Regions from separate parts of the Bacillus sp. S10(2024) genome, predicted to be linked through region 1. Evidence: riboswitches for the same ligand, from Rfam matches in the RefSeq annotation. Region 1 holds a riboswitch; each other region holds the start of a gene.
What was found. A riboswitch is a leader RNA that binds a small molecule or an ion and turns the genes downstream of it on or off. The one in region 1 is predicted to bind thiamine pyrophosphate.
Positions count from the first base shown of each region.

Region 2: another riboswitch for thiamine pyrophosphate. It lies ahead of thiT (energy-coupled thiamine transporter ThiT); the one in region 1 lies ahead of thiC (phosphomethylpyrimidine synthase ThiC).
Region 3: another riboswitch for thiamine pyrophosphate. It lies ahead of thiM (hydroxyethylthiazole kinase); the one in region 1 lies ahead of thiC (phosphomethylpyrimidine synthase ThiC).

Region 1 covers NZ_JBFLUR010000002.1:3,791,782-3,798,582, forward strand. Annotated here, with positions in the region: gene AB1280_RS19280 (lactate permease LctP family transporter) at 1-472, shown strand, start outside; gene AB1280_RS19285 (DUF2642 domain-containing protein) at 517-1,209, opposite strand; gene AB1280_RS19290 (arsenic transporter) at 1,255-2,613, opposite strand; TPP riboswitch at 2,813-2,928, shown strand; gene thiC (phosphomethylpyrimidine synthase ThiC) at 3,054-4,814, shown strand; gene AB1280_RS19300 (arsenic transporter) at 5,069-6,427, opposite strand.
Region 2 covers NZ_JBFLUR010000002.1:4,215,626-4,222,426, forward strand. Annotated here, with positions in the region: gene AB1280_RS21435 (ABC transporter permease subunit) at 1-673, shown strand, start outside; gene AB1280_RS21440 (ABC transporter permease subunit) at 666-1,583, shown strand; gene AB1280_RS21445 (hypothetical protein) at 1,758-2,081, shown strand; gene thiT (energy-coupled thiamine transporter ThiT) at 2,122-2,721, opposite strand; TPP riboswitch at 2,808-2,909, opposite strand; gene AB1280_RS21455 (FeoA family protein) at 3,242-3,469, shown strand; gene feoB (ferrous iron transport protein B) at 3,466-5,454, shown strand; gene AB1280_RS21465 (FeoB-associated Cys-rich membrane protein) at 5,471-5,638, shown strand; gene AB1280_RS21470 (PspA/IM30 family protein) at 5,870-6,535, shown strand; gene AB1280_RS21475 (DUF350 domain-containing protein) at 6,617-6,801, shown strand, end outside.
Region 3 covers NZ_JBFLUR010000002.1:3,145,012-3,151,812, forward strand. Annotated here, with positions in the region: gene AB1280_RS15990 (hypothetical protein) at 1-40, shown strand, start outside; partial or broken gene AB1280_RS15995 (threonine ammonia-lyase) at 153-347, opposite strand; gene thiE (thiamine phosphate synthase) at 613-1,266, opposite strand; gene thiM (hydroxyethylthiazole kinase) at 1,282-2,091, opposite strand; TPP riboswitch at 2,164-2,273, opposite strand; gene AB1280_RS16010 (DNA topoisomerase III) at 2,518-4,707, shown strand; gene AB1280_RS16015 (YhgE/Pip family protein) at 4,827-6,801, opposite strand, start outside.

The sequences.
Region 1 (6,801 bases):
AGCTACATTTAAAGAAACGTTGCAAGAATTAAAAATGCCAATTCTATCAATTGGATTAGTACTTGGTTTTGCATTTATTGCAAATTACTCTGGACTTTCATCGACGTTAGCATTAGCATTAGCAGGAACTGGAAGCTTATTCCCGTTCTTCTCACCATTCCTTGGATGGATTGGGGTATTCTTAACAGGATCAGATACATCTGCAAATGCATTGTTCTCAAACCTACAAGCAATTACAGCGCAGCAAGTAGGTGTGAAGGAAGTATTACTTGTTGCTGCAAATACAACAGGTGGTGTAACGGGTAAAATGATTTCACCGCAATCGATTGCAATTGCATGTGCGGCAGTTGGACTTACTGGGAAAGAATCGGATTTATTCCGTTTCACAGTGAAGCATAGTTTATTCTTTGTAACAATTATTGGTATTATCACATATATTCAAGCTTATTATTTAACGTGGATGATTCCGTAAACAACAACAAGGGGGCCTCTCTTATCATGAGGTCCCCCTTTTTATTATTTCTGATAAGGGAAATGAACAGTTTTAATATGGTATAAATTGAAATGAAAATGTTGATTACGTGCTGTAATAAGTTCAATTTGATTGTCCGTTACTTCCGTTAATTTTCCAACTTTGTAAGCATGTATGCCTAAATCAAGTAATATAATATGTTGTTTTAGTTTTTTCAATTGTTCAGAAAACGTCCGGGCAAGTGTAAGTTTGGAGGCTGCTGGTGATAGTTTTTCTCTTTCTAATCCATAAGGCGTTTCAGCTTCTTGATAAGGAATAAGATATTTTACGTGATGAAATGGAATATATAATGTTTGATAGACAGGTGAGAGAAATACAAAATAGTCATTCATAATATGAGTGACATACCCATGTAAAAAATGTTCGTGTGATAGTGCGAGTTCAATATATTGTCCTTTTGCTACTTGTAGTGTTTTTCGAAGTGAAATTGTAGATTCGGTTGATAATATATCTTGTGGTAGTAAAGATTCTGGAATTGTGAGATTTTCAAAGAGTAAGGATTCTGTGGATGGAGTTAAATGTTGAATGTGTAAACTAGAGATATACATGTATTTTTCTCCATCATACAATACAATAATATCTGAGCCTTTATCAATCATAATTCCTTCAAATGGGAGAAGCGCCCCGGATATTGTTACTTGTATGGGTTTATTCATATATTTTTGTAAATGAAGCATAATAATCTCCTTTCTTGTAATTACATATGTTCCTTTTTCTCGCTTTTAAGCTGCGAAGACCAATTTCAACCAATAATATAAGCAAAATAGCGTGAAAATGACAGTTGGCGGAATGACGAGAAATGTCGCCTTCATATACGTTCCCCAGCTGATATTTACTTTTCCTTTTCTTATAATATACATCCACATTAAGGTTGCTAATGTACCAATTGGGAGTAGTAGTGAGCCCATGTCGCTACCGATGATGTTTGCAAGATAAATCGTTTTCAATGTAATCGGATCTAGTCCCATTTCGGTAAGGGCGATCGTACCAATCATTAAGGCAGGATGGTTATTAAAGATGTTAGAGAGGATAGAAAGTAAGCCGCCCATAATAAAGTCGGCATGAAATAAACTACTGGTAATAAGTGGATGAAGTTTTGCGACGAGAAATTCGGTTAAACCGATGTTATGAAGTCCATATACAATTACGTACATAGAAAATGCGAAAACTAACACATACCAGGGTGTTTTCTTAATCATGTCAATCGGTGAAATGCGTAGTTTGTACCATCTCCACCCAAGTAAAATAATAGAGCCAATGACCGCCGTGATGGCGATGGAAAATTGAAAGTACGATGCAATAAACAAGCTGATGCGAACGCATAAAACAAATAATAGAATTCCGAACATAAATTGTGTTCGCTTACGATTTGCATCTATTTGGGGCCTTGGTTGCAATGGATGAAAAGATTTTTTAACGAAATTTTCATCTAAATATATCGGTAAGACCGGGAGTGTTTTCGGTAATTGTTTATGAAAGATGAGGAATAATAGGGACGCCATAAAAAGAAGGCCTAACGTGGCAGGAACAAACATCATTGCTGTATGCATGTATAAATCCATATGGACAATTTTTAAAGCAATTAAATTTACAATATTGCTGACACCAATTGGTGCACTTGAGGCAGTGGCGATGAGTGCGCCGCTTAATAAGTAGGGTATTTTTTGATCATGTGTAAGTCGTAAATGATGTAATAAAAGCAGTAAAATAGGGGTTGTAATTAAGATGCTGCCATCATTATTAAAGAATAATGTCATGAGGAAGCAAAGAAGATTTGTATACCAAAAGAGGCGAATACCAGAGCTTTTAGCTTTTTGGGCAAGTTGAACAGCGCACCAATGAAAAAAGCCGAAACTTTCTAGAACGATCGCCATAACAATGGTCGCCATAATTGTTATGGCGGCGCCAATAATTTTTGAGCTAATATCACCCAAGTCGGCAAAAGAGACCGTGCCGCTTAAAATGACAATCATTGCCCCAACTGTTGCTGGAATTGCTTCGTTCATTCCTTTTGGTCGCCAAAAGATGATGAGCATAGTTCCGAGAAACGCGAGTATGGTTATTGTAGATTGTAGGTTTATCAACTCTTTCACTCCTGTTCTTATAGTGAAGTGTCCGTACAGAATATATTCCTACACAGGTTTATACTACATATGTATGAAGTGCGGATTCGGCTTGTACTAAGTGAAATAACTATTTTTGAGTGAAAAAGAAAAAATTAAATATCTTTGCATTTTTTAGACAATGATGTATGATAGGGTCGTAGTAAAAATTTAATCAGTGAAAAACTGGGGGTGCCCGATAGAGCTGGGCTGAGAGAGAAGCGTGTCGAAGCTTCTTAACCCTTTGGACCTGATCTGGTTCGTACCAGCGGAGGGAAGTTGTCGGCTTTACATAACAATGTCTTTATGTAGCCAGGTCCTATTCTTTATGATGGGCCTGGCTTTTTTATTTGGCATTGCTAGCCGCTAGTTCTCATCCTTGTCACAAGAAAAGTGAAGACACAGGGGAGGAAAAAGTGATGAAACAATCTGTTTCAGCTGAGCAAATTGAGTTGAAGTCAAGTTTACCGGGAAGCAAGAAGGTATATGTAGAAGGTACGCGTGAAGACATGAAAGTACCAATGCGTGAGATTGCACAAAGCGATACAAACGGTGTGCCAAACCCGGCTATTCGTGTGTATGATACGAGTGGTCCTTATACAGATCCGAATTACAAAGTGGAGTTAGAAAAGGGGATGCAGGCGCCGCGCCGCTGCTGGATTGTGGAACGAGGAGATGTAGAAGAGTATGAAGGTCGTGAAGTGAAGCCGGAAGATGATGGAGTGAAAGCAGCATCTACACATACGCCTGTATTCCCACAAATGGGACGGAAGCCACTCCGTGCAAAAGACGGGGCAAATGTTACGCAAATGCATTATGCGCGTAAAGGTATCATCACATCAGAGATGGAATATGTAGCCATTCGCGAAGGTGTGGAGCCTGAATTTGTGCGGAAGGAAATCGCTGAAGGTCGTGCTATTTTACCAGCAAATATTAATCACCCGGAAGCAGAACCGATGATTATTGGTCGTAACTTCCATGTGAAAGTAAATGCGAATATTGGGAACTCGGCTGTTTCATCATCTATTGCTGAAGAAGTTGAGAAGATGACTTGGGCAACGCGCTGGGGTGCTGATACAATTATGGACCTTTCTACTGGGAAAAATATTCATACGACACGTGAATGGATTATTCGTAACGCTCCTGTACCAGTTGGAACAGTGCCGATTTATCAAGCACTTGAAAAGGTAAACGGAATTGCGGAAGATTTAACGTGGGAAGTATACCGTGATACGCTAATTGAACAAGCGGAGCAGGGGGTAGATTACTTTACCATTCATGCTGGTGTGCTGCTTCGTTATATTCCGCTTACAGCAAAGCGTGTAACAGGAATTGTGTCACGCGGCGGCTCGATTATGGCGCAGTGGTGCCTATACCATCATCAAGAAAACTTCTTGTATACACACTTTGAAGAAATTTGTGAAATTATGAAGAAGTACGATGTTTCCTTCTCTCTTGGAGATGGATTACGCCCTGGTTCGATTGCGGATGCAAACGACGAATCTCAATTTTCTGAGCTTGAAACATTAGGAGAGCTTACAAAAATTGCTTGGAAGCATGACGTCCAAGTAATGATTGAAGGGCCAGGACATGTACCGATGCATTTAATTAAAGAGAATATGGATAAAGAGCTGGAGATTTGTCACGGTGCACCGTTTTATACGCTTGGACCATTAACGACAGACATTGCACCTGGTTATGATCATATTACTTCTGCAATCGGTGCAGCGATGATCGGCTGGTTTGGTACAGCAATGCTTTGTTATGTAACACCGAAAGAACATCTTGGCCTGCCAAACAAAGATGACGTTCGTGAAGGTGTGATTACGTATAAAATTGCTGCGCACGCTGCTGATCTTGCAAAAGGTCATAAAACAGCACATGAGCGTGATGATGCTCTTTCAAAAGCGCGCTTTGAATTTCGCTGGCGTGATCAATTTAATTTATCATTAGATCCTGAACGTGCAATGGAATATCACGATGAAACATTGCCGGCAGAAGGAGCAAAGACAGCGCATTTCTGCTCTATGTGCGGTCCGAAGTTTTGCAGTATGAGAATTTCGCATGATATTCGTGAGTATGCGAAAGAGAATGATTTAGAAACAACAGAAGCAATTGAGAAAGGTATGAAAGAAAAAGCAGAAGAGTTTAAAGAAGCGGGTAGTCAGTTATATAAATAAGTAGAAAACCTGAAATAAAAACCCTTTCTTTTTGAGGGGGGCGAGAGCGTTTGGCCGTGCATAGAATCTGCCACGTGCGATGTAAAACAAAGATAGAAGGAAGTGGAGAGCCTACTTTGTTTTGTATGCTAGGGCCTTAAATAGAAAGCGCCTTTCTAAACATCTCTTAATCTATGATTATGTGTACCTAACCTAATATAAATAATCATCCCCCTGCTGAGCGAGAGCAGGGGGATTTTGTTTCGTTTGATAAGTTAACGGGCGAAAATGAGCTGTACCCAGTAGAATAAGAGGAAGAGGGTTACGATTGTGGTGAGTGGGATAACAATTAAGGAGACGCTCAAGTAATCTTTCCATTTTACTTTAATTTTATTTTGCTTTAGGATATACATCCAAATAAGAGAAGCGAGTGTACCGATTGGTAATAACAATGATCCCATATCGCTACCAATGATGTTTGCAAGATAGATGGTTTTGAGGGTAACTGGATCTAATCCCATTTCTGTTAAGGTAATCGTTCCAATCATTAAGGCAGGATGGTTGTTAAAGATGTTTGATAGAATTGAAACGAGTCCCCCCATGGTAAAGCTAGCATATAATAAACTTTGATTGACAATCGGTTCGCATGCTTGGACAAGCCAAGCTGTTAATCCAGCATTATGAAGCCCGTAAATCATAACGTACATGGAAAAAGCGAAAATGAGAATGTGCCATGGTGTCTTTTTTAGTATATCGACTGGGTTTGTTCGTAAATAATACCATCTCCATATGAGGAGAATGAGAGAGCCAATCACGGCAACAATTTCAATCGGAATTGCAAAGAACGAGGCAACGAAAAGAAGACAACGCATAAGGAAGACAAACAGTAACACTTTTAACATAAATTTCGTGCGTTTACTTTTCGTATTAATCGAATTTTTTCCTTTTAATGGATGGAAGTGTTTTGTGAAGAAGACTTCTTCGATGTCGTAAGCGGATTTTGGTAGTTGTTTCGGTAGTTTCTTTTTCACAACTATATACATGAGCCATGACATAAAGAGAAGTCCTAATGTTGCAGGCACAAACATCATCGCTGTATGCATATAGAGCGTCATATGAACGATATTTAGTGCGATTAAATTTACAATATTACTAACGCCAATTGGAGCACTAGAAGCAGTTGCAATTAATGCGCCGCTTAATAAATATGGAATTTGTTGATGCGGTTTTAATTGAAGGTTTTTTAGAAGTAAAATTAAAATTGGTGTTGTAATTAAAATGCTACCATCGTTATTAAATAATAATGTCATAAGAAAACAGAGTAATTGGATATACCAATATAAGCGATGCCCAGAGCCTTTTGCTAAGCTTGCGAGCCTGGCTGCTGCCCAGTGAAAGAAACCAAAACTTTCTAATATAACAGCCATAACGATCGTGGCGAGGATGGTAATAGAGGCGCCGCCGATTTTACTAATGATATCGGTAATGTCACTGCGTGATACGAGGCCGGCAATAATGATAATTCCCGCTCCAATTGCAGCTGGCCATGCTTCATTTAATCCGCCTGGTCGCCAAAATATGATGGTCATGGTAAGAAGAAAAACAACAACCGTAATCCAAATTTCGATACCCATAGCTAGCCTACCCTTCTAATTTTTGAAATTTGAACAAGAGTATTTCGACTTGTCCAAGACTTTCTATTTAATCATATTCAAATTGTTAAAAGAAGGTATGAGCCATTACACTAACTATTGTAAATATGTATGTTTGATACTTTAGGGGAAAGATCTAGTATATAGGAATTTTGGAGTGAAAATAGGCACATATTCAGTATGTGCCTATTAGGTATTTATAACAGAAAAGCGAATGCGTGCATCTACCTAATTTTCTTTTGCTAGGTAAATGCGGAGTGAAATCTACTCTTTATTTTGTAGTAGATGATGTTTGACTAAGAATTTTTAATTATATAATGGACAGAACACCATTTTTTAGGTGGGCAGGAGCGAGT
Region 2 (6,801 bases), 420 kb from region 1:
GATGCAGAAAAGGGAATACCCGCTCTTTCCTGTTGTAATAAAGCCTTATATATATTCGATTGGGCTTATTTTCGGCGCATTCGTTGTATCTGTTTTGTTTGCAGTTATCAGTAGTGTAGGAGTTGCTATGCTACCAAGAAACATTCGTATAATAATAGAAGGGTTTGTATCCATTTTGAAGACAGTTCCGGATGTCTTTTTTATTTTCTTTATTCAGCTTCTTATTATAAGTGTGTATCGAAATATAGACTTTTTAGCATTAAATCCAATTTCTACAGAACAAAATCCATCCATCGTACTACCAATCCTCATTCTATCTGTTTTACCGACTATCTCATTATTTCAACTGCAACTATTACTTATCGGCGAGGAACGAAAGCAAGAGTATGTTACCTTCGCAAAGGCACGAGGTTTTAGTGAAATGTATATTTTGTGTAGACATATTTTTCGGAATGTTATCGTTTCTGTTATGAATCACGTGCAATATATATTGTTAATTCTCGTGACAAACTTGTTCATTTTTGAATATCTGTTTCATGCAAATGGGATATTGTCCATTATAATGAGTGGTCAAGATCCAGCGGTCATTGTGTATTTGCTTTTGCTTTTTATCGTACCTATTTATGGAGTCGTTCTATTTCTACAATGGCGAAAGGAGAAATTGTATGCGTAGGCACTTCCATATTATATTTGTTACCATTGTTTTTCTTTTGCTTCTTATCAGTTTTTTTCTGCCATATGTAAAGCATGAACCTGCAGTGAAGCAATATCGTTATGATGAAAATGACACACTTGTAGAAGCTGCACCATTTTCTCCATCTCGTGAGTATTGGTTCGGAACAGATCGAAGAGGGGAAGATTTATTTTATAAGGTAATGGACGGGGCAAAATACACGATTTTAATTGCACTATTTGTTGCCGTCGTAAGAGTTATTGTATCGCTGTGCATTGGTTTTTTTATGAGTCATGTGAAGCGAAAATTAATTTTCTTCCATCACTTTTTGATGAATTTGCAACTATTTCCGCAAACAATCTTTTGTTTTTTCTTACTCACTCCTTTTGTCATATATGAAATACGGACGGAGCAGGTTGTTACAAATGTCCAATTATTATATATACAAATTGCCGTGTTCATTCTCGTTGCCCTTCCGAGTTTAACGCGATTATTTCAGCAAGAAGTTCAGCAGATTTGGCAGAAGGATTATGTGCAAAGCTCATTCTTATTGGGAGGAAGTAAAGGGCATGTATTTCGAACGCATATGATTAAGGCACTAAGCCCACAAATTATCTTTCAAGTGGGAGAACAAATGGTACAAGTGCTCCTTCTTATGTTGCATTTGTCTATTTTTAAGTTGTTTCTTGGAGGAACGAAGATTGTTTCCGGACAAACGCACGACCAATTTAACTTGTATTTTCCATATTTAAATGAGTGGTCGAATTTGATTAGTTATTATTATGTAGAGCTCATGATTGAACCGAGAATTATTATGATTCCAGTTCTGTTTTATATGATTTTATTATTTTGTATGACGAAAATTGTGAATGGGTATAAGGAATTGCAGTTTGAGAAAGATTGTAAATGAAATTTTTATATTTATATATTTTTATTTGATATTATAATTCTTACAAAAATGTAAGGTTCTTTGTAAGGTTAATCGATAGTTAAGCAACGTTATTTTGAATAAACTTATCTATGTAAGGCACACACATTTTAGGGAAATAAGACGTTAGGTACTACAACTGAAGGGAGAAAGAGAATGGAGAAGCGCTCAGAGGCTCTTGCTTTATTATTAGAGAATGACGCAATTATGTTAGCTAATAATAAGGATTGTACAACTGTCATTGATCGGCGAGAAATACCAGTAGATTCACGCGATAAAATAGTATGGTACAAATGGAATGAGAACTACAAAGAGAACATAAATGAGCAATATCACATAGGGTATGATGTGCATAGAGTTGTTTTATGGAATGAGATGAAATCTTGGATTCATAAGCAAAACGGTAAGAATAATTTTGAGAGCAGCTGCGCACTCCATTCTCAAACTCCCGAAATCGTAAGAAAAAGAGAATCACATTAGGAAAATAACTTGGAATACTGAGGTAAAAAAAGATTGCTGTTTAAGCAATCTTTTTTCTGTTTGTATGATGTGCATTCGAGCTTGTAAATAAGCGCGGTGCTGTTGTAAATAGAACGACAAGTAGAACCGCACACATTGCGAAAGAACCAATCATTGTGATGCCGTTATAGATAAAGGAATATAAAACAGCTGATTGTCCTTTTGGTGCATATTGTCCAAAGAAGATTACGCCGGCAATGAAGTGCCAAAAGTAACGAGCTAAGCTGCCGATAAACGTAGCAATAATGATATACATAGTTGCTTTTGCTTTTTGTTTATTGGCGATTGCTTGTTGAATTGGTGCATGAAATAATCCAGCAAAGCCAATAAAGGCAAAGGCGATGAAGTATTCAATAAACGCTTGTACCGGTGTAAAAATAGCTGCATCTGCTGCGACAATTTGTAATAATCCCCAAACGAGACCACTTAAGAAACTCGCTTTAAATCCCCAGCGGTAAGCAACAATAAAAATTGGAATCATAGCAAATGAGATAGAACCGCCTGTTGGAAGTTTAATAGAGAGCGGCAAAATGTCGATAACTAACGCAAATGCTGCGAGAATCGCTGCCTCTATCATTGCTTGTAAATTTGTGTTACGCATGTAAAAATCCCCCTACATCCAAGTTACAAAAGAAGAATCCTTATCATAGGGGGATGAAAATACACAAATTGAAAATCACTACTTATGTATATACGTCTGCACAATTCCTACGTTAGCATTAACTAACAGGTTCTAAGGGTCGGAACAAAGTATTCCCTCTCAGCAACGCGGCTCCCCCTGTGACAACGAGATTCTTAGATTGTTACTATTATTGTAATAACAATGGATAAGAATGGCAAATGAAAATATAATACCTTTTCTTTTTAGGAAGGGCGAGAGGGATGGGCTGTGCGTAGAAGTAGTCAGTTCTTTATTTTTCCACGTGCGAGGTTTAAAAAAGGTAGAAAGCGAGATCGGGTCAGACCTTATTCAATATAACAACAATTTTTATGTTAAATAAGCTGAAATTGTACAAAAAATAGTAATAAATTCACAGCATATTGTATAGTGTTTTTTCAGAGAGTCATGTTATAATTGATATTGATAATAATTATCGTTATCTTTTGAGGGGGATAATTTGATGAATTTAGTTGATATGAGTATAGATGAAAAAGTACGTGTGAAAGATTTACAATCTCTTGATAAATTATTAAAACGTCGCTTAGCTTCATTTGGATTTTCTGAAGGATGCGAGCTTTGTATAAAACAAAAAGCAATGCTTAATGGTCCATGTACATTAGAATGCCGTGGGCAATTAATCTCTATTCGTCATTGTGATGCGAAAATGATAAAGGTGGAATTAACGTGAACAAGGTTGCTTTGCTAGGAAATCCGAATACGGGAAAAACATCATTGTTTAATGCGCTTACTGGTTCTTATGAATATGTTGGCAACTGGAGCGGAGTAACCGTAGAAAAAAAGATTGGTAAGTTAAAAGATAAGCAAGGAATGTTAATAGATTTACCAGGTATATACGATTTAAATCCTGTATCCCGTGATGAAGGGGTTGTTACGCAGTTTTTATTAACAGAAGAATTTCATCATATGTTAAATATTGTGGACTCTTCACAATTTGAACGTAATATGCATTTAACATTACAATTGTTGGAATTTGGAAAACCACTTTCTATTGGTTTAAATATGATTGATGTGGCAAAACAACGCGGGATTGTGATTGATGTAAAGAAGTTATCTGAAATGCTAGGTGTAACAGTGATTCCCGTTATAGCAAGAAGTGGAAAAGGCTGTGAGGAATTATTGGCTGCTCTTCATGAAAGCGATAAGGCGGAGCAGAAACCGTTTATTCTTTCGTATGGTAAAGCGGTAGAGACAGGAATCCAGCGCGTTATGGAGAAATTGCAGCGAGAAAATGATGATCATGCAAGATGGCTTGCGCTTCAATTTTTAGGAAATAACGAAGTGGTAGAGAAAGAACTTACCAAGTCGCATGTATATAAAGAACTTGTAGCAATTCGCTCTGCATTGGAAGAAGAATTAGATGTTACGCTAGATCAGCACATATACGGGGTACGTGCAGCGTATATTGAAAAGTTGAAAACAAGTGTGATTCGTCATGAAAAAGAAGGAAGCATTCCTTTTTCGGAAAGAATTGATAAATTAATTACGCATAAAATTTTGGGGATACCGATCTTTTTAGGAATCATGTTTTTAATTTTTCAAGTTACGTTTTCGTGGATTGGAACGCCTTTATCTGATCAATTTGATGCATTTGTCGGTGGTCCACTTACAGATTGGGTAACAGCAGGGCTTACGAATATTGGAGCGTCTGATTTCATTCGAGCGCTCGTTACAGATGGAATTATTGCAGGAGTGGGTGCTGTATTAGTATTCGTACCGCAAATTTTCGTATTGTTCTTCTTCATTTCATTACTAGAAGATTCTGGATATATGGCGCGTATTGCCGTTGTTATGGATCGTGTGATGGAGTTTTTTGGACTAAACGGAAAAGCGTTTATTCCTATGATTATCGGTTTTGGTTGTAATGTACCAGGCATTATGGCAGCGAGAACAATTGAACAGGAAAAAGAGAGGTTGCTTACGATTTTAGTGACACCGTTTATGTCATGTTCAGCCCGTTTACCTGTATATGCATTATTTGCAGGGGTCTTTTTCCCAAATAGTCAAGCGGTTGTTGTATTTTCTTTATATCTCATTGGTGTTATTCTAGCGTTAGTCGTTACAAAAATTATGTCTATTACGGTTTTAAAAGAAGAGAAATCTATTTTCGTTATTGAACTTCCGCCTTACCGTGTGCCGCAAGTAAAAACATTATGGCGTAGTACGTGGGAAAAAGGAAAAGGATTTGTACGTAAAGCAGGTACATTTATCTTCGGTGGTTCTGTTGTGATTTGGTTATTAAACTATGCGGGCCCATCTGGATTTGGTGTAGATATGGGTGATAGTTTCTTAGCAATGATTGGTGGATTATTCGCTCCAATTCTTGCGCCGCTTGGTTTTGGAACATGGCAAGCAGCTGCATCTCTGTTAACAGGATTTTTAGCAAAAGAAGTTGTTGTTTCGACAATGGCAATTATTTATTCTGTGAAAGAAGATGTACTAGGAAACGTAATCGGTACGCATTTCACAACGTTATCAGCATATTCGTTCATGTTCTTTATTTTATTATATGTACCATGTTTAGCAACAGTTGCGGTTATCCGTCGTGAAACAGGATCTCTAAAGTGGACGATTTTCTCTGTTGTGTACCCGCTTGTGGTTGCATACGTATTAACACTAGTAATATACCAAGTCGGATCCATACTCGGATTCTAAAAGGAGATGTATCATAATGATAGTTAACATTGTAATTGGAGCTGTCATTTTTGGATATGCAGGATATACGCTAATGAACTTCGTAAAGCGAAGCAAAAAAGGGAAATGTGCAGCATGTTCCTTAAATAAATCGTGTCAGTCAAAGATTTGCAGCCCGGATATGGAGCAAGTCGTGAATAAATAGAAAAAAGCTTTGCGAATTTCGCAGAGCTTTTTTTATCTACTTTTTACAAGTTGTAGCGGGAATGTCAGATTATCGTTTGTATATTTGTAAAACAAGATGTAAGTGCATTTTATTTTTGATATAATGTACACATAGGTTTGAAATATGAATATTCTTACTGTAAAGGGAGATTTTTGGGTTTTCCAAGTACTGAATTTGAAATAGGAAGCAATTTACTTAGGAGGAATTAGAATGTCTGTATTTAAGCGATTAAGAGATTTAACGATGTCAAATGTATATTCATTAATTGAAAAAGCGGAAGATCCAGTTAAAATGACGGATCAGTATTTACGTGATATGCAAGAGGATGTACAAGAAGCTGAGAAAAGCGTAGCAGCACAAATTGCACTTGAGAAAAAATTTAAATTGTTGTTTGAAGAGCAAGAAGCACTTGTAAAGAAACGTGAAGAACAAGCGCATATGGCTGTTCAAGCAAATAACATTGATCTTGCACGCCGTGCTTTAGAAGAAAAGCAAACTGCAGAACAAAAAATGAATGAATATAAAGCAAGCTATGAGCAAAATAAAGCGGCTGCTGATAATCTTCGTATGAAATTAGAAGAAATGCGTAAGCAATTAACAGAATTAAAAAATAAACGTGAAACGCTTGTAGCGCGTGTGAACGCAGCAAAAGCACAAAAGAATATTAATCAGGCAATGTCTGGTTTTGATGCGAATACAGCAAAAGCAGGTTTAAGCCGCATGGAAGAAAAAGCTCTTCAATTAGAAGCTGAAGCAGAAGCGAGCGGAGAAATTTATAAAAAAGAAAAATCATTAGATGACGAATTTGCGAGTTTAAACAAAAACTCAGCTGTAGATGATGAGTTAGCTCGTATTATGAAGCAATATGAGAAATAATCTAGAATAGACAAGAGAACCGACATGTCATAGAAGGAAGTCATGTCGGTTTTCTATTATTTTTTCAGAGGTGGTTTTTTAATGACAGGGATGAATATTTTAGCCATGCTTGTATGGACAGGCGCAGGCGCTCTCCTTTTATTTCTACTGATGTGGATTGATTCACTTTTTACTAAATATAAAGATTTAGAAGAAATTAAAAAAGGAAATATGGCGGTTACGACACGCTTTGCGATGAAGTTGTTCGCGCAAGGATATATTTTATC
Region 3 (6,801 bases), 650 kb from region 1:
AATTGGAATTGGAATGCTTCTCGTTTCACTGATGTTTTAATTCAGAAAGAGCTAGCCTTTACAGGGACTAGCTCTTTTTAATCAAACGTTTGTTTAAATATTTATCCCGCTATTCATGGACCCTCAAGCGCGAAGCAGTAGGTGGGGAAAGCTCAATCAATAACTTCGATACTATATCCTCTCTTCTTCATCCCAATTTGCACTTGCTCAACATGCTCTTTATCTTTCGTCTCAAGAGAAAGATGAAGCTGTGCATAACCTGGGAATACTTTCGATCCAATTCTCTCTAAATGAATGTGAGGAACATTTGCTTCTAAATCGGTGATAATTTGTAATACTTGCTGCAATATTTCTAGCCCAATTGTTCCTTGTTCAACGATCACACGTCATCAAATGGATGAACAAATGTCGCTCCAGTTCGCTCTTTTAAATCAAGTGCATAAGCTAATGCTTCATTTTTTCATGAGCTGCTATAATATTTTGTAACGTAATCATGTTGTCGCCTCTGAAACAGTATATTCATACACTTTAGTTTCAACGGCACAATTTGTTTTATACAAAAAAAGAACCATTTCTGCACATGAGAAATCGTTCTTTTCATATATGAACCCGTTATTTTTTTACTAACTCCGCTAATTTTTTCGTACTATCAAAAGGGGAATCTGCTAAACTAATTGCTGAAATCACAGAAACTCCATCCGCCCCGGCTTCCACGACAGAAGCAGCATTGTAGGCGGTAATCCCACCAATACCGACAATCGGAATTTCAATACCACTTTCACGGAAAAAACGTAATCCTGCCGTTCCTTGTACCGCTTTTGCATCTTTTTTCGTGGTTGTTTGAAAAATCGGTCCTACTCCTAAATAATCCGCACCATTTTCAATCGCAAAACGAGCTTCTTCTATTGTATGAGCGGACACACCAATGATTTTATCCCCCATTTTTTCACGTACAATCTGAATGTTTTCATCATCTTGCCCAACATGAACCCCATCTGCCTCTAACGCTAGTGCTAATTCCACATCATCATTTACAATAAAAGGAACATGATACTCTTTACATAAGGATTGCAACTGCTTTGCAAATGCATATCGGATTTCCCCCGTTAACGCTCCGTCACCTTTTTCACGGTATTGAAAAAGTGTAACTCCACCATCAAGTGCTTCTTTCATAACTTGTAATGGATCTTTTCTGCAATTGTTACTTCCCATAATAAAATACACTTGTAATAACTCCGACATCTGCCGTTTATCAATACGTGCCATTTCCCTCATCCCTTCTTAACGAATTTCTTCAACATTTCCATATTGTTCAACGTCTTCTGCCTTAACGCTTGCTAACTGATTTAAAAATTCAATTTGGAAACTTCCCGGCCCTTGTTCAGCTGTTTTACTTACAGCAATTTCTGCCGCTACACCGTAAAATGTTACCGCCGCAACAGCCGCTTTTACATAATCGTTTTCGATTGCTGCAAACGCTCCGATAACGGATGTTAATAAACAACCCGTTCCTGTTACTTTCGTTAAAATGGGATGACCGTTACGAAGAATGAAAGTTCTTTCTCCATCTGTTATCACGTCTTCTTTTCCAGTAATAACGATAATTGTGTTTAGCTGCTCTGCTGCTTGTTTCGCAACTGAAACAACATCACCATTTCCTCCCCCTGCATCAACACCTTTAATCTCCCATTTCTCATCAATCACATTTGCTATTTCTGCTGCATTGCCACGCATGATTGCTAGCTTTACTTCACTTGGAATATACCTTGCCACTTCTGTTCGATACGAAGTTGCCCCAGCACCGACCGGATCAAATACAACTGGTACATTGTGCGTATTTGCTGACTTTCCAGCAATAAGCATCGCCTCTACTTCTTCTTGGTGAAGTGTTCCCATATTTAAAACGAGCGCTCCCGCGATACTTGCCATTTCAGCTACTTCTTCTTTCGCATATGCCATCACAGGCGATGTACCTAATGCCAGTAATCCATTGGCAGTAAAATTTGTCACAACGACATTTGTAATATTATGAACAAGCGGATTTCTTTCTCGTACTGTCTCAACTACTTGTGCAATTTTTTTCATTTTCATATGTATCTCTCCTTTTTTATAACGGGAGATATAGCAAAAAAGACACTTTTGCGCATGCAAAGTGTCTTCATAATGTGCTTTTTACACTCTCCCTACGCTGGCATTACCCAACAGGTTCAAATGGTCAACGACGGATTAGCCGTACTCTCAGTTTGCATCCACAAACTCCCATGTGTTTTCTTATTCATCTACTTCAGTAGTCTACTCCGTTTCTATTGAAATAACAAGTTGAAAAAAAGATATAAAAACCTCTTTTTTCGATAGGTGAGAGCACCTGGCCATGCATAGGAGCGGTCATGTTGTGTTTTGCATAGCAGCGACTTAGAAACATGAAAACTACAATATGGTTCAAATCTTCGGAATAACTGAATCCGAAGGGGATGTATGCTATAGTTAACTTACGGAAATTGAAAGGATGTTTGAAATATGGCAAAAAGTGTAATAATTGCTGAAAAACCTTCTGTTGCACGTGATATTGCGCGTGTATTGAAGTGCGATAAAAAAGGAAATGGTTACATTGAGGGCAGTAAATATATTGTTACGTGGGCTTTAGGGCACCTCGTTACATTAGCAGACCCAGAAAGTTATGATGTGAAGTATAAAAAGTGGAATCTAGAAGATCTTCCGATGCTGCCGGAACGCTTAAAATTAACGGTGATTAAACAAACTGGCAAGCAATTTAATGCTGTGAAAAGTCAATTGACTAGAAATGATGTAAATGAAATTATCGTAGCTACAGACGCTGGTCGCGAAGGTGAATTAGTAGCTCGTTGGATTATTGATAAAGTTAGAATGAATAAGCCGATTAAACGTCTATGGATTTCATCTGTTACCGATAAAGCAATCAAAGATGGCTTTGCCAATTTGAAGCCAGGTAAAGCGTACGACAATTTATACGCTTCAGCGGTTGCCCGTTCGGAAGCTGACTGGTATATCGGCCTTAATGCAACACGTGCATTAACTACAAGATTCAATGCACAATTAAATTGCGGTCGTGTTCAAACACCTACTGTAGCGATTATTGCAGGACGTGAGGACGAAATTAAAAACTTCAAAGCACAAACCTACTACGGTATTGAAGCACAAACAACAGAGAAGTTAAAGCTTACTTGGCAAGATGGGAAAGGCAATAGCCGCAGCTTTGATAAAGAAAAAATTGATGCGATTGTGAAAAAATTAGGAAAGCAAAATGCGACTGTAGTAGAAATTGAGAAAAAACCTAAGAAGTCGTTTGCTCCTGGTCTTTATGACTTAACAGAGTTACAACGTGATGCAAATAAAATTTTTGGTTATTCTGCAAAAGAAACATTAAATATTATGCAGAAACTTTATGAACAGCACAAAGTATTAACATATCCGCGTACAGATTCACGTTATATCTCATCTGACATTGTAGGAACACTTCCAGAACGTCTGAAAGCTTGCGGAGTAGGTGAGTATCGTTCTTTAGCCAATAAAGTCTTAACGAAACCAATCAAAGCTTCTAAATCTTTTGTTGATGATAGTAAAGTAAGTGATCACCATGCAATCATTCCAACAGAAAGCTATGTAAACTTCTCAGCTTTCGCAGATAAGGAGCGCAAAGTTTACGATTTAGTTGTAAAACGTTTCTTAGCAGTTTTATTCCCTGCTTTCGAATACGAACAACTAACGTTACGTGCAAAGATCGGTGATGAAAATTTCGTCGCACGCGGCAAAACAATTGTGAATTCTGGCTGGAAAGAAGTATATGAAAATCGCTTTGAAGATGACGATGCAGCAGACGACTTGAAGGAACAAATTTTACCTCGCATCGAAAAAGGCGATACATTAAACGTAAAACTAATTGCAGGGACAGCTGGTCAAACGAAGCCACCTGCACGTTTTAATGAAGCGACATTACTTTCAGCAATGGAAAATCCAACAAAGTACATGGACACGCAAAACAAACAGCTTGCAGACACATTAAAATCAACCGGCGGACTAGGTACAGTTGCTACACGTGCTGACATTATTGATAAATTGTTCAATTCGTTCTTAATTGAAAAACGTGGCAAAGACATTCACATTACATCAAAAGGCCGTCAATTACTGGATTTAGCACCAGAAGAGTTAAAATCCCCTACACTAACTGCTGAGTGGGAGCAAAAACTTGAGGCCATTGCGAAAGGAAAATTGAAAAAAGAAGTATTTATTTCCGAAATGAAAAACTACACAAAAGAAATTGTTTCCGAAATTAAATCGAGCGATAAAAAATATAAGCACGACAACATTTCCACAAAAACTTGCCCAGACTGCGGCAAACCAATGCTAGAAGTAAACGGTAAAAAAGGAAAAATGCTTGTATGCCAAGATCGTGAATGCGGCCATCGTAAAAATGTATCCCGCACGACAAATGCACGCTGCCCGCAATGTAAGAAAAAACTAGAACTTCGCGGTGAAGGAGAAGGCCAAATCTTCGCATGTAAATGCGGCTATCGTGAGAAGCTTTCCTCATTCCAAGAACGTCGTAAAAAAGAATCAGGTAACAAAGCAGATAAACGTGCCGTTCAAAAATACATGAAACAGCAACAACAGCAGGAAGAACCTCTGAATAATGCATTAGCAGAAGCATTAAAGAAATTGAAGTTTGATTAAAAGGAGTTGGCTTGCCAACTCCTTTTTCCATGCCCACTAATATATCGGCGCCTCGACGTTATTCAACATAACTCTCCATAAACAAAAGGTTCCTACCAATTGGCAGGAACCTTTTGTTATTAATGAATTATCTTACTTCCTTTTGCATTTTCTACAAACTTTTCGCTCGACTTATTAATTGGCTTTTTCAAGACCAAGGCAATAATAAGCATGACAACTACCCATATACATAATACGAGAAGGTCTTTCCATACAATACCCCAAAGCATACCGCCTACTGTCTCACGAATAATACGAATTGCATACGTGAACGGCAGGAATGGATAAAGTGCTTGGAAGAACTTCGGCGTCATTTGAATTGGGAATGTTCCCCCTGAACCAGCAACTTGTAGTACAAGTAACACGATTGCCATAGATTTACCGATGTTTCCAAATACAGAAACAAGTGAGTATACAATACAAACGAACACTCCAGCAATTAACATGCTAAATAGGACAAACCAGAATTTATCAACTACATAAGTGCCCAGTATGAACATATCTCCCATTGCTACGATAAATGCCTGAGCAAGACCGACCGTTAAGAATGTTAAGAAACGGCCGAAGTAAATTTGATAACTTTTATACTCCGCATCTTCCTCATGTACTTCTACTGTTAATAATGACACCATGAGCAATGCCCCTACCCATAACGCTAACACTGTGTAGAACGGCGACATTGCTGAACCGTAGTTTGGAATTGGATATAATTTGTTCTCTTTTAAGTTTACTGGACTTGCGAAATAATCACTTTGTTTCTCGACATCATGTTTTAATAAACGAATGATGTCTTTTAAATCTTCTTGGGATTCAAATTCGCGAATTTTATTAGCAATTTCTTTAATTTTCTTCTCAGCTTCTGGAAGCTCTGCTTTTACTTTTTCAACTTTGTCTTTGCCAAGAACTAACCCTTTTGATGCATCCTCTAATAACTTCTTCACATCAGGCAACTTTGCATTCGCTGTGTTTAAAACATCTGCTGTGTTTTTGTTTATTCTTTTCGTTTTAACAATTGCATCATTGAAACTTGGGACAATTTCAGAGTCGTAGCGTGCTAAAATATCACCTATTTCTTGAGATGCATCTTTAGCTGCTGCATTTACACCATCTATATCCTCTTTTGATGGTAGTTTCCCACTATTAATGAAATCAAGCATTTTATTTGTTGCATTAATGCCCTTTTGCATTTTTCCTTTTGCATCATTTAATTGCGCTACAGTCTCAGGAATATTTGTTGTTTTTCCTGCGTCACCAGCAAGCTTATCTGCGCTATTTAATACAGGGATAATTCCGTCAATCAGATTAATTCCCTTTTGAAGCTGTGATTGGGTATCGTATAGCCCTTGTTTCATCGCTTCTAAAGTTCCTTTATCACCTACACCGTTATCAAGGATATTCATTAATTTATTCGTAATATCAATAATACCATCTGTAAGTCCTACAATACCTTTAGCTGCACTATCGATTTGGTTTAAAGCATTTTCAATGGTCTGTTTATTCTTTTTTGGATCGTTCGCTGCTTCTACTGCCTTTTTTGCAGCTACGTTAATTTTAGCAAACTCTTCATTAAGGACATTTAAGCTACTCATAAGCTTATCTTTTTGAGGGATATCAGAATTTTGCACCATTTTCATGAGTAACTCAGTTTGTTCAATACCAAATGCAGATAATTGCTCTATTCCTTCGACCATTTCCTTGACCTTTGCCGGATCAACTTTATTTAGTTCTTCTTTTGCCTTATCTGTATAACCAGAAATCTTTTGCGAAACTTCCTTTATTGTATTTGCTGTATTTTGTACAGATTTAATTTGCTCTTTCATCGTTTCCTTATTTACATTTTTCAACGGATCTTTTAATAAATCCGTAATCTGCGCCGTACTATCAGCAGCTTTTTTCGCATACGTTAAGTCTCTCTTAATCGCCGCTGGTGCCTCATCCAGCGTTTGATCATTTGCTGCAAAGAACGAATCTACATCCTTCGTCAATTGCTGGCTATCTTGAATAATACTTTCAACCTTTGGCATCGTATCTTGTGCTGTTTTGACAAGATCCTGC